2 regions of the Streptomyces sp. JH002 genome follow, and region 2 is predicted to be linked to the other one. Evidence: riboswitches for the same ligand, from Rfam matches in the RefSeq annotation. Region 2 holds a riboswitch; the other holds the start of a gene.
What was found. A riboswitch is a leader RNA that binds a small molecule or an ion and turns the genes downstream of it on or off. The one in region 2 is predicted to bind thiamine pyrophosphate.
Positions count from the first base shown of each region.

Region 1: linked by a shared signal. The riboswitch ahead of thiC (phosphomethylpyrimidine synthase ThiC) and the one ahead of thiO (glycine oxidase ThiO) in region 2 are both predicted to bind thiamine pyrophosphate.

Region 1 covers NZ_CP087989.1:3,308,927-3,312,677, forward strand. The annotation lists gene H7827_RS15050 (cupin domain-containing protein) at 6-323, shown strand; gene H7827_RS15055 (DUF5326 family protein) at 473-685, shown strand; gene H7827_RS15060 (YibE/F family protein) at 651-1,922, opposite strand; TPP riboswitch at 1,997-2,110, shown strand; gene thiC (phosphomethylpyrimidine synthase ThiC) at 2,105-3,703, shown strand; gene H7827_RS15070 (BRO-N domain-containing protein) at 3,733-3,751, opposite strand, start outside.
Region 2 covers NZ_CP087989.1:5,104,704-5,108,454, reverse strand. The annotation lists gene H7827_RS23490 (Rv2175c family DNA-binding protein) at 1-134, opposite strand, end outside; gene H7827_RS23485 (NAD(P)/FAD-dependent oxidoreductase) at 225-1,448, opposite strand; TPP riboswitch at 1,641-1,726, shown strand; gene thiO (glycine oxidase ThiO) at 1,746-2,924, shown strand; gene thiS (sulfur carrier protein ThiS) at 2,921-3,139, shown strand; gene H7827_RS23470 (thiazole synthase) at 3,272-3,751, shown strand, end outside.

The sequences.
Region 1 (3,751 bases), 1.8 Mb from region 2:
AGGCGATGAAGCAATTCCGGCTGGATCAGCTGGAGGCGGAGCGAACCGCCCACAACGGCGCCTACCTGCGGTTTCTCCGTGAGCGCACCATGTCGGCCGGGCTGTACGCGCTCAATGTGGGTGACACGGATTCGCAGGGGCCGCAGCGGCAGGACGTGCTGAACTTCGTGGTGAGCGGTCATGCCGAGGTCACGGTGGGCGGCGAGACCACCCGGGTGGCGCGCGGCAGCATCGTCTACGTCCCGGCGCACACCCCGTGCAAGTTCCATCACATCACGGAAGATCTGCGGGTGATGGTCATCTTCTCTCCGCCCGAAGGGTGACCTCCGGGCCCGTGGACCTCAGGGTTCCCTCGGGGGACGGTCAGGGGAGGACCGGGGCCGCGGGCCCTCCCGCCCGCCCACGGGCCCGCTTAGCATCGACATGACGGTGCCGGGGGATGTCGGAGAGCGGATGTGAGGAGCCGTGCGTCATGAAAGAACTGTTCAGGTCACTGCCGTGGTGGGTGCGCTGGGTCGCCATTCCCGCCATCGTGCTGGTGGTCTTCGGCGGGCTGATCACCTCGGTGCTCACGTGGCTGATGAGTCTGATGTTCAAGATCCTGGTCTGCGCCGCACTCATCGCGCTGCTGATCTTCATCGTGCGGAAGTTCACCTCTTCCTCCTCCTCCGGCGGCGGTTGGTAGGAGCCGTACCGCCGCCCGGCCCGTCCCCCGCGGGCCGGTCGGCGCTCACCACCAGCGCCGCGAGCACGGTGGTGACGGGTACCGAGGCGACCAGACCGATCGAACCGACCAGGGTCCGTACGATCTCCTCGGACACCAGCTCGCTGAACGCCACGGTCCCCACGCTCGCGTTGGCCACCGTGAACAGCAGCAGCAGGGGCAGCGCGGCTCCCGCGTACGCCAGCACCAGGGTGTTGACCACCGAGGCGATGTGGTCCCGGCCGATGCGCATGCCCGCCCGGTAGAGCTTGAGCCAGCCGGCGTCCGGCTCGGCCGCCTTGAGCTCCCACACCGCCGAGGTCTGGGTGACGGTGACGTCGTCGAGGACGCCGAGCGATCCGATGAGGATGCCGGCCAGCAGCACTCCGCGGATCTCGATGCCGGGGTAGAGGGCGTGGATCAGGCCGGTCTGGTCGTCGGTGTTGCCGGACAGATGCGCCCAGACGGTGAACAGCGAGCCCAGCAGGCCGATCAGCACCAGCGAGATGAGCGTGCCGAGCACCGCCACCGAGGTGCGGGCGTTGACGCCGTGACACAGGTAGAGCGTCACCAGCATGATGGCGCTGCCGCCGATGACCGCCACCAGCAGCGGGTTCGAGCCGTGCAGGATGGCCGGGAGGATGAACAGCGTCAGCACCCCGAAGCTGACCACCAGGCCGATCAGCGCCAGCAGCCCGCGCATCCGCCCCACCAGGACGACCGCGACGGCGAAGACGGCGGCCAGCAGGAGGATGGGGAACTTCCGGTCCACGTCGGAGACGCTGTACTGGAGTTCCTCGGGGGCGTTGGGCGCGAACGCCACGATCACCTTCTGCCCGGCGTGGAACTTCTGGGTGGCGTCCGGGGGCACCACCTCCTGGAAGGTCCGGCCGGTGTGCGGACCGGTGGTCACCTCGATGGTGGCCTGGGCGCACTGGCCGTCCACCCCGCGCGGGACCTGCACCCCGAGCTGGGCGCAGTCCCGCTCCTCGACGCCGGTGACCTTCGCCTCCTCGAACTGCTGGTCGAAGCCGACGCCGGTGTGCTCGTCGCCCGCGGTGGGGGCGCCACCGGGCCACAGCAGGAGCAGACCGCCCGCCACCGCCACCGCGAACGGGATCAGGACGGCCGCTATGACCCGCCGCAGATGCGCCGAGACGGGGGGCGGCGGCCCGTGGCTGTGGCTGTGGCCGTGGCTGTGTCCATGGGTGTCTGTCACGCGCCGATCATCGCAAGAGATTCCCGGGCGCACTGTTCAGCCGGGCCGGGGACCCGTTAGCGTAGGCGGCGATTATGTGACATCGCGGGAGCTCCGAGCACGGGGCTGAGAGGGCGCTGAACGAGCTGCGCCGACCGCCGAACCTGGTACCGGGTAATGCCGGCGTAGGGAGTTGGGTCGTCATGACCAAGCAGGACACACGTGTGCTCGGATCGCACAAGGGATATGTCACCGGATCGCGCCCGGACTTGCGGGTGCCGGTGCGGCGCGTGCACCTCACCGACGGGCGGGACGTCACGCTGTACGACACCTCGGGTCCGTACACCGACCCGGAGGTCACCACGGACGTACGGCGCGGACTGCCGCCGCTGCGCGCCGGATGGCTGGCCGAGCGCGCGGCGCGCCGGCGCCCCGCGGACGGGCTGACACAGCTGGCGTACGCCAGGCGCGGGGAGATCACCGAGGAAATGGAGTACGTGGCGATCCGGGAGGACCGCGCTCCCGAGTTCGTGCGCGACGAGATCGCGGCGGGCCGGGCGGTGCTGCCGGCCAACGTGAACCACCCGGAGGCCGAGCCGATGATCATCGGCAAGAACTTCCTGGTGAAGGTGAACGCCAACATCGGGAACTCCGCCGTCACCTCCTCCATCGAGGAGGAGGTGGAGAAGATGCGCTGGGCGACCCGCTGGGGCGCCGACACCATCATGGACCTGTCGACCGGCAAGGACATCCACACCACCAGGGAGTGGGTGCTGCGCAACTCCCCGGTGCCGGTGGGAACGGTGCCGCTGTACCAGGCGCTGGAGAAGACCGGCGGCCGGGCGGAGGAGCTGAGCTGGGAGATCTTCCGCGACACGGTGATCGAACAGGCCGAACAGGGCGTGGACTACATGACCGTGCACGCCGGGGTGCTGCTGCGGTACGTACCGCTGACGGCGCGCCGTACGACGGGGATCGTCTCGCGCGGCGGCTCGATCATGGCGGCCTGGTGCCTGGCGCACCACGAGGAGAGCTTCCTCTACACCCACTTCGCCGAACTGTGCGAGATCCTGCGGGCGTACGACATCACCTTCTCGCTCGGGGACGGGCTGCGGCCGGGTTCGATCGCGGACGCCAACGACGAGGCGCAGTTCGCGGAACTGCGGACGCTGGGCGAACTGAACCGGATCGCCAAGTCCCATGACGTGCAGACCATGATCGAGGGCCCCGGGCATGTCCCGATGCACAAGATCAAGGAGAACGTCGACCTGCAGCAGGAGATCTGCGAGGAGGCGCCGTTCTACACGCTCGGGCCGCTGACGACGGACATCGCGCCCGCGTACGACCACATCACGTCGGCGATCGGGGCGGCCATGATCGGATGGTGGGGCACGGCGATGCTGTGTTACGTGACGCCGAAGGAGCACCTGGGGCTGCCGGACCGGGACGACGTGAAGACCGGCGTGATCACGTACAAGATCGCGGCGCACGCGGCGGATCTGGCCAAGGGCCATCCCGGTGCGCAGCGGTGGGACGACGCGCTGTCGCAGGCGCGGTTCGAATTCCGCTGGGAGGACCAGTTCAATCTCGCGCTCGACCCGGACACGGCGCGGGCCTTCCACGACGAGACGCTGCCGGCCGAGCCGGCGAAGACGGCGCATTTCTGCTCGATGTGCGGGCCGAAATTCTGCTCGATGAAGATCTCGCACGACATCAGGGCCGAGATGGACCGTAAATCGGAGGAGTTCGCGCAGGCCGGGAACCGGGTGTACCTGCCGCTGGCGGAGACCGACGGGAGCTGACGGCAACCGCGCGTTCCGGCTGACGCCGGTCAGGGCAACGCGTACACG
Region 2 (3,751 bases):
CGCACGGCGATCAGCTGCCCCTCCTTGACCAGCTGACGAACCCGGGTCACTTCCACGTCCAGCGCTTCGGCGATGTCGGGGAGGGTGAGCCAGTCGGGGACGAGAGCTTCGGTTTTCGCATCAATCTCGGTCACGCCTCAAGCCTGCCACCTCCGACTGACAGGCGTCATCGGGGAGTGGCAGCGGAGGGACGGTACCGCCGTGCGGGGGCCGCCCCGCGCCGTTCAGACCGTCGCGTTCTTCAGGGGCACAGCCGGGTCGGCGGCGCGCTCCGGGTCGAGGCGGGCACCGCGTTCGATGAGCCGGCGGCCCTGGGCCAGGTCGCGCGGCCGGTCCACGGCGCACACCGCCCGCAGCACCCCGGCGCCGTCCAGCCAGCACACCGACCAGGCGGCGCCGGGGGCGCCGGCGGCGGCGGGGTCGCCCCGCCACAGCAGCGTGTCGTGCGGACCGTGCTGCCCGGCGTACTGCACGAAACGGCCGAACTGCTCGCTCCAGAAGTACGGCACCGGGTCGTACGCCGTGTCGGCCGTCCCGGTGATACGGGCGGCGACGGTGGCGGGCCCGGCCAGGGCGTTGTCCCAGTGGTGCACCAGCAGCCGGCGGCCGTACCGGGCCGAGGGGAAGGACGCGCAGTCGCCGACCGCGTACACCCCGGGCAGCGAGGTGCGCAGCCGGTCGTCCGCGCGGACCGAGCCGTCGGCGGCCAGTTCCACGCCGCTGCCGGCGAGCCAGCCGGTGGCGGGGCGGGAGCCGATGCCGACCAGCACGGCGCCGGCGGGCAGCAGCTCGCCGCCGTCCAGCTTCACCTCACCCGGCCGGACGGCCGCCACCCGGGCGCCGGTGCGCAGTTCGGCGCCGGCGTCCGCGTACCACTGGCGCATCGGTTCGGTGAGTTCCGGCGGCAGCGCGCCGGGCAGCGGGTGGCCGGCGGCCTCCAGCACGGTGACGGGGGCCCCTGCAGCGCGGGCGGCGGTGGCGACCTCGGCGCCGATCCAGCCGGCGCCGACCGCGACGAGCGGGCTGCGGGCGGTCAGCAGCGGGCGCAGCCGGGCGGCGTCGTCCAGGGTGCGCAGCACGTGGACGCCGGGGGTCCCTTCGCTGCCGGGCAGGGCCAGCGCCTCGGCGCCGGTGGCGATGACCAGCCGGTCGTACGGCACGGGTCCGGCGTCCGTGCGCAGCACGCGGGCGCCGGCGTCGATTCCGGTGGCGGTGCGGCCCAGCAGGAGTTCGATGCCGAGGGTGTCGAAGTCCACATCGAGGGGCGCGCCTTCGGCCTTGCCGAGCAGCACGTCCTTGGACAGCGGCGGGCGGTCGTAGGGCCGGTGGCGCTCGGCCCCGACCACGGTGACGGTTCCGGCCCAGCCCGCTTCGCGCAGCCGCACCGCGGTCTGCGCGCCGGCGAGCCCGGCCCCGGCGATGACGACCCGCTGATCCCGTTGTTCCACGCGGCCACCCTACGCGCGCGGCACGGGGCCCGGCCCTGCCGCGCGCCACGGGTTTTCCGGTCGCGGCCGGTGCGCGGCGCGAACACCGGTCCGCCGCGCGGACGTCCGGAGCGGGGGGGCGGGGAAGCCGCAGGGCTGCGGGGGCTTTTCGTCCCCGGCGCCGCCCGTACTACTGTGGCGGGCGACAGAGCACACGGGAGCCCGGCGGTCCGGGCTGAGAGGGAGGCGGGCGGCCTCCGACCGTACGAACCTGATCCGGGTCATGCCGGCGAAGGGAGCAGCCGCGTGGTGAGGTCCGTGCCCTCAGCGTCCGCAGGCCGTACGTCCGATGTCCTGATCATCGGTGGCGGCGTCATCGGTCTGGTCACCGCCTGGCGGGCGGCCGGGCGGGGGCTGCGCGTCGCCGTCGCCGACCCGGCGCCGGGCGGCGGCGCCGCCCAGGTGGCCGCCGGCATGCTCGCCGCCGTCACCGAACTGCACCACGGCGAGGAGCCGCTCCTCGAACTCAACCTCGCCTCGGCCGCCCGCTACCCGGACTTCGCCGCCGAGCTGGAGGACGCCGCGGGATCAGGTGTCGGTTTCCGCGCCTGCGGCACCCTGGCCGTCGCGCTGGACGCGGACGACCGTGCGCAGTTGCGTGAGGTGCACGCGCTGCACCAGCGGTGCGGGCTGCGCTCGCAGTGGCTCACCGGCCGCGAGTGCCGGCGGCTGGAGCCGATGCTGGCCCCGGGGGTGCGCGGCGGGCTGCGGGTGGACGGCGACCACCAGGTCGACCCGCGCCGGCTGGCCGCCGCGCTGCTGACCGCCTGCGAACGGGCCGGTGTCATCTTCCACCGCGAGTGGGTGCGTGAACTCACCGTCACCGGGGACCGGGCCACCGGCGCGGTCCTGGCGGACGGTACGGCGCTGTCGGCCGCCCGTACGGTGCTGGCGGCCGGCAGCCACAGCGGTGAACTGCCGGGGCTGCCGCCCGGGATCGCCCCGCCGGTCAGGCCGGTCAAGGGCGAGGTGCTGCGGCTGCGCATGCCGCCGGTGCCGGAGGGCACGGGCCGTGGCGCGTTCCTCTCGCGCACGGTGCGGGCGGTGGTGCGCGGCTCGGCCGTCTACCTGGTGCCGCGTGCCGACGGCGAACTCGTGGTGGGCGCCACCTCGTGCGAGCAGGGCTGGGACACCACGGTGACCGCGGGCGGCGTCTATCAGCTGCTGCGGGACGCGCACGAGCTGGTGCCGGGCATCACCGAGCTGCCGTTGCGCGAATGCCTCGCGGGGCTGCGGCCCGGCAGTCCGGACAACGCGCCGCTGCTGGGGCCCACCGGGTTGCCGGGGCTCCAGCTGGCCACCGGGCACCACCGCAACGGGGTGCTGCTCACCCCGCTGACCGGGGAGGTCCTGGCCGAGTCGCTGGTCACCGGCGAACTCCCGGCGATCGCGCGGCCCTTCAGCCCGCTGCGCTTCCCCTCGGTGGTGCCGGTATGAGCGGGTCCCCCACCGTTTCCGTCAATGGCGCCCCGCGCGAGCTGGCGCCCGGCACGACCCTGGCCGACCTGGTCACCGAGTTGCTCTCGCGCGACACGGGGGCGGGGGTCGCGGCGGCGGTCAACGAGTGCGTGGTCCCCCGGGCCCGCTGGCACGCCACCACGCTGGTGCCGGGTGACCGGGTGGAGATCCTGACCGCCGTCCAGGGAGGCTGACGACCGATGACCGACCTCACGACCGGCGCGGCGGGCGGCCCCGCGAACGCCGCCACCACCGCGAGCCCTTCTCCGGGGGACGGGGACGATGTCCTGGTGCTCGGCCCGCTGCGGCTGACCTCCCGGTTGATCATGGGTACCGGCGGCGCCCCCAGCCCCGAGGTGCTGGAGCGCGCCCTGGCCGCCTCCGGCACCCAGCTGACGACGGTGGCGATGCGGCGGGTGGATCCCGGAGCACGGGGCTCGGTGCTCGGCATCCTGCGCAATCTCGGCATCGCGCCGCTGCCGAACACCGCGGGCTGTTTCACCGCGGGCGAGGCGGTGCTGACCGCGCGGCTGGCGCGCGAGGCGCTGGGCACCGCGCTGGTCAAGCTGGAGGTCATCGCCGACGAGCGCACCCTGCTGCCGGATCCGGTGGCGACGCTGGACGCCGCCGAGACGCTGGTGGACGACGGCTTCACGGTGCTCCCCTACACCAATGACGACCCGGTGCTGGCGCGGCATCTGGAGGAGGCGGGGTGCGCGGCGGTGATGCCGCTGGGCTCGCCGATCGGCTCGGGGCTCGGCATCCGCAATCCGCACAATTTCTCGCTGATCACCGAGCGGGCCGGG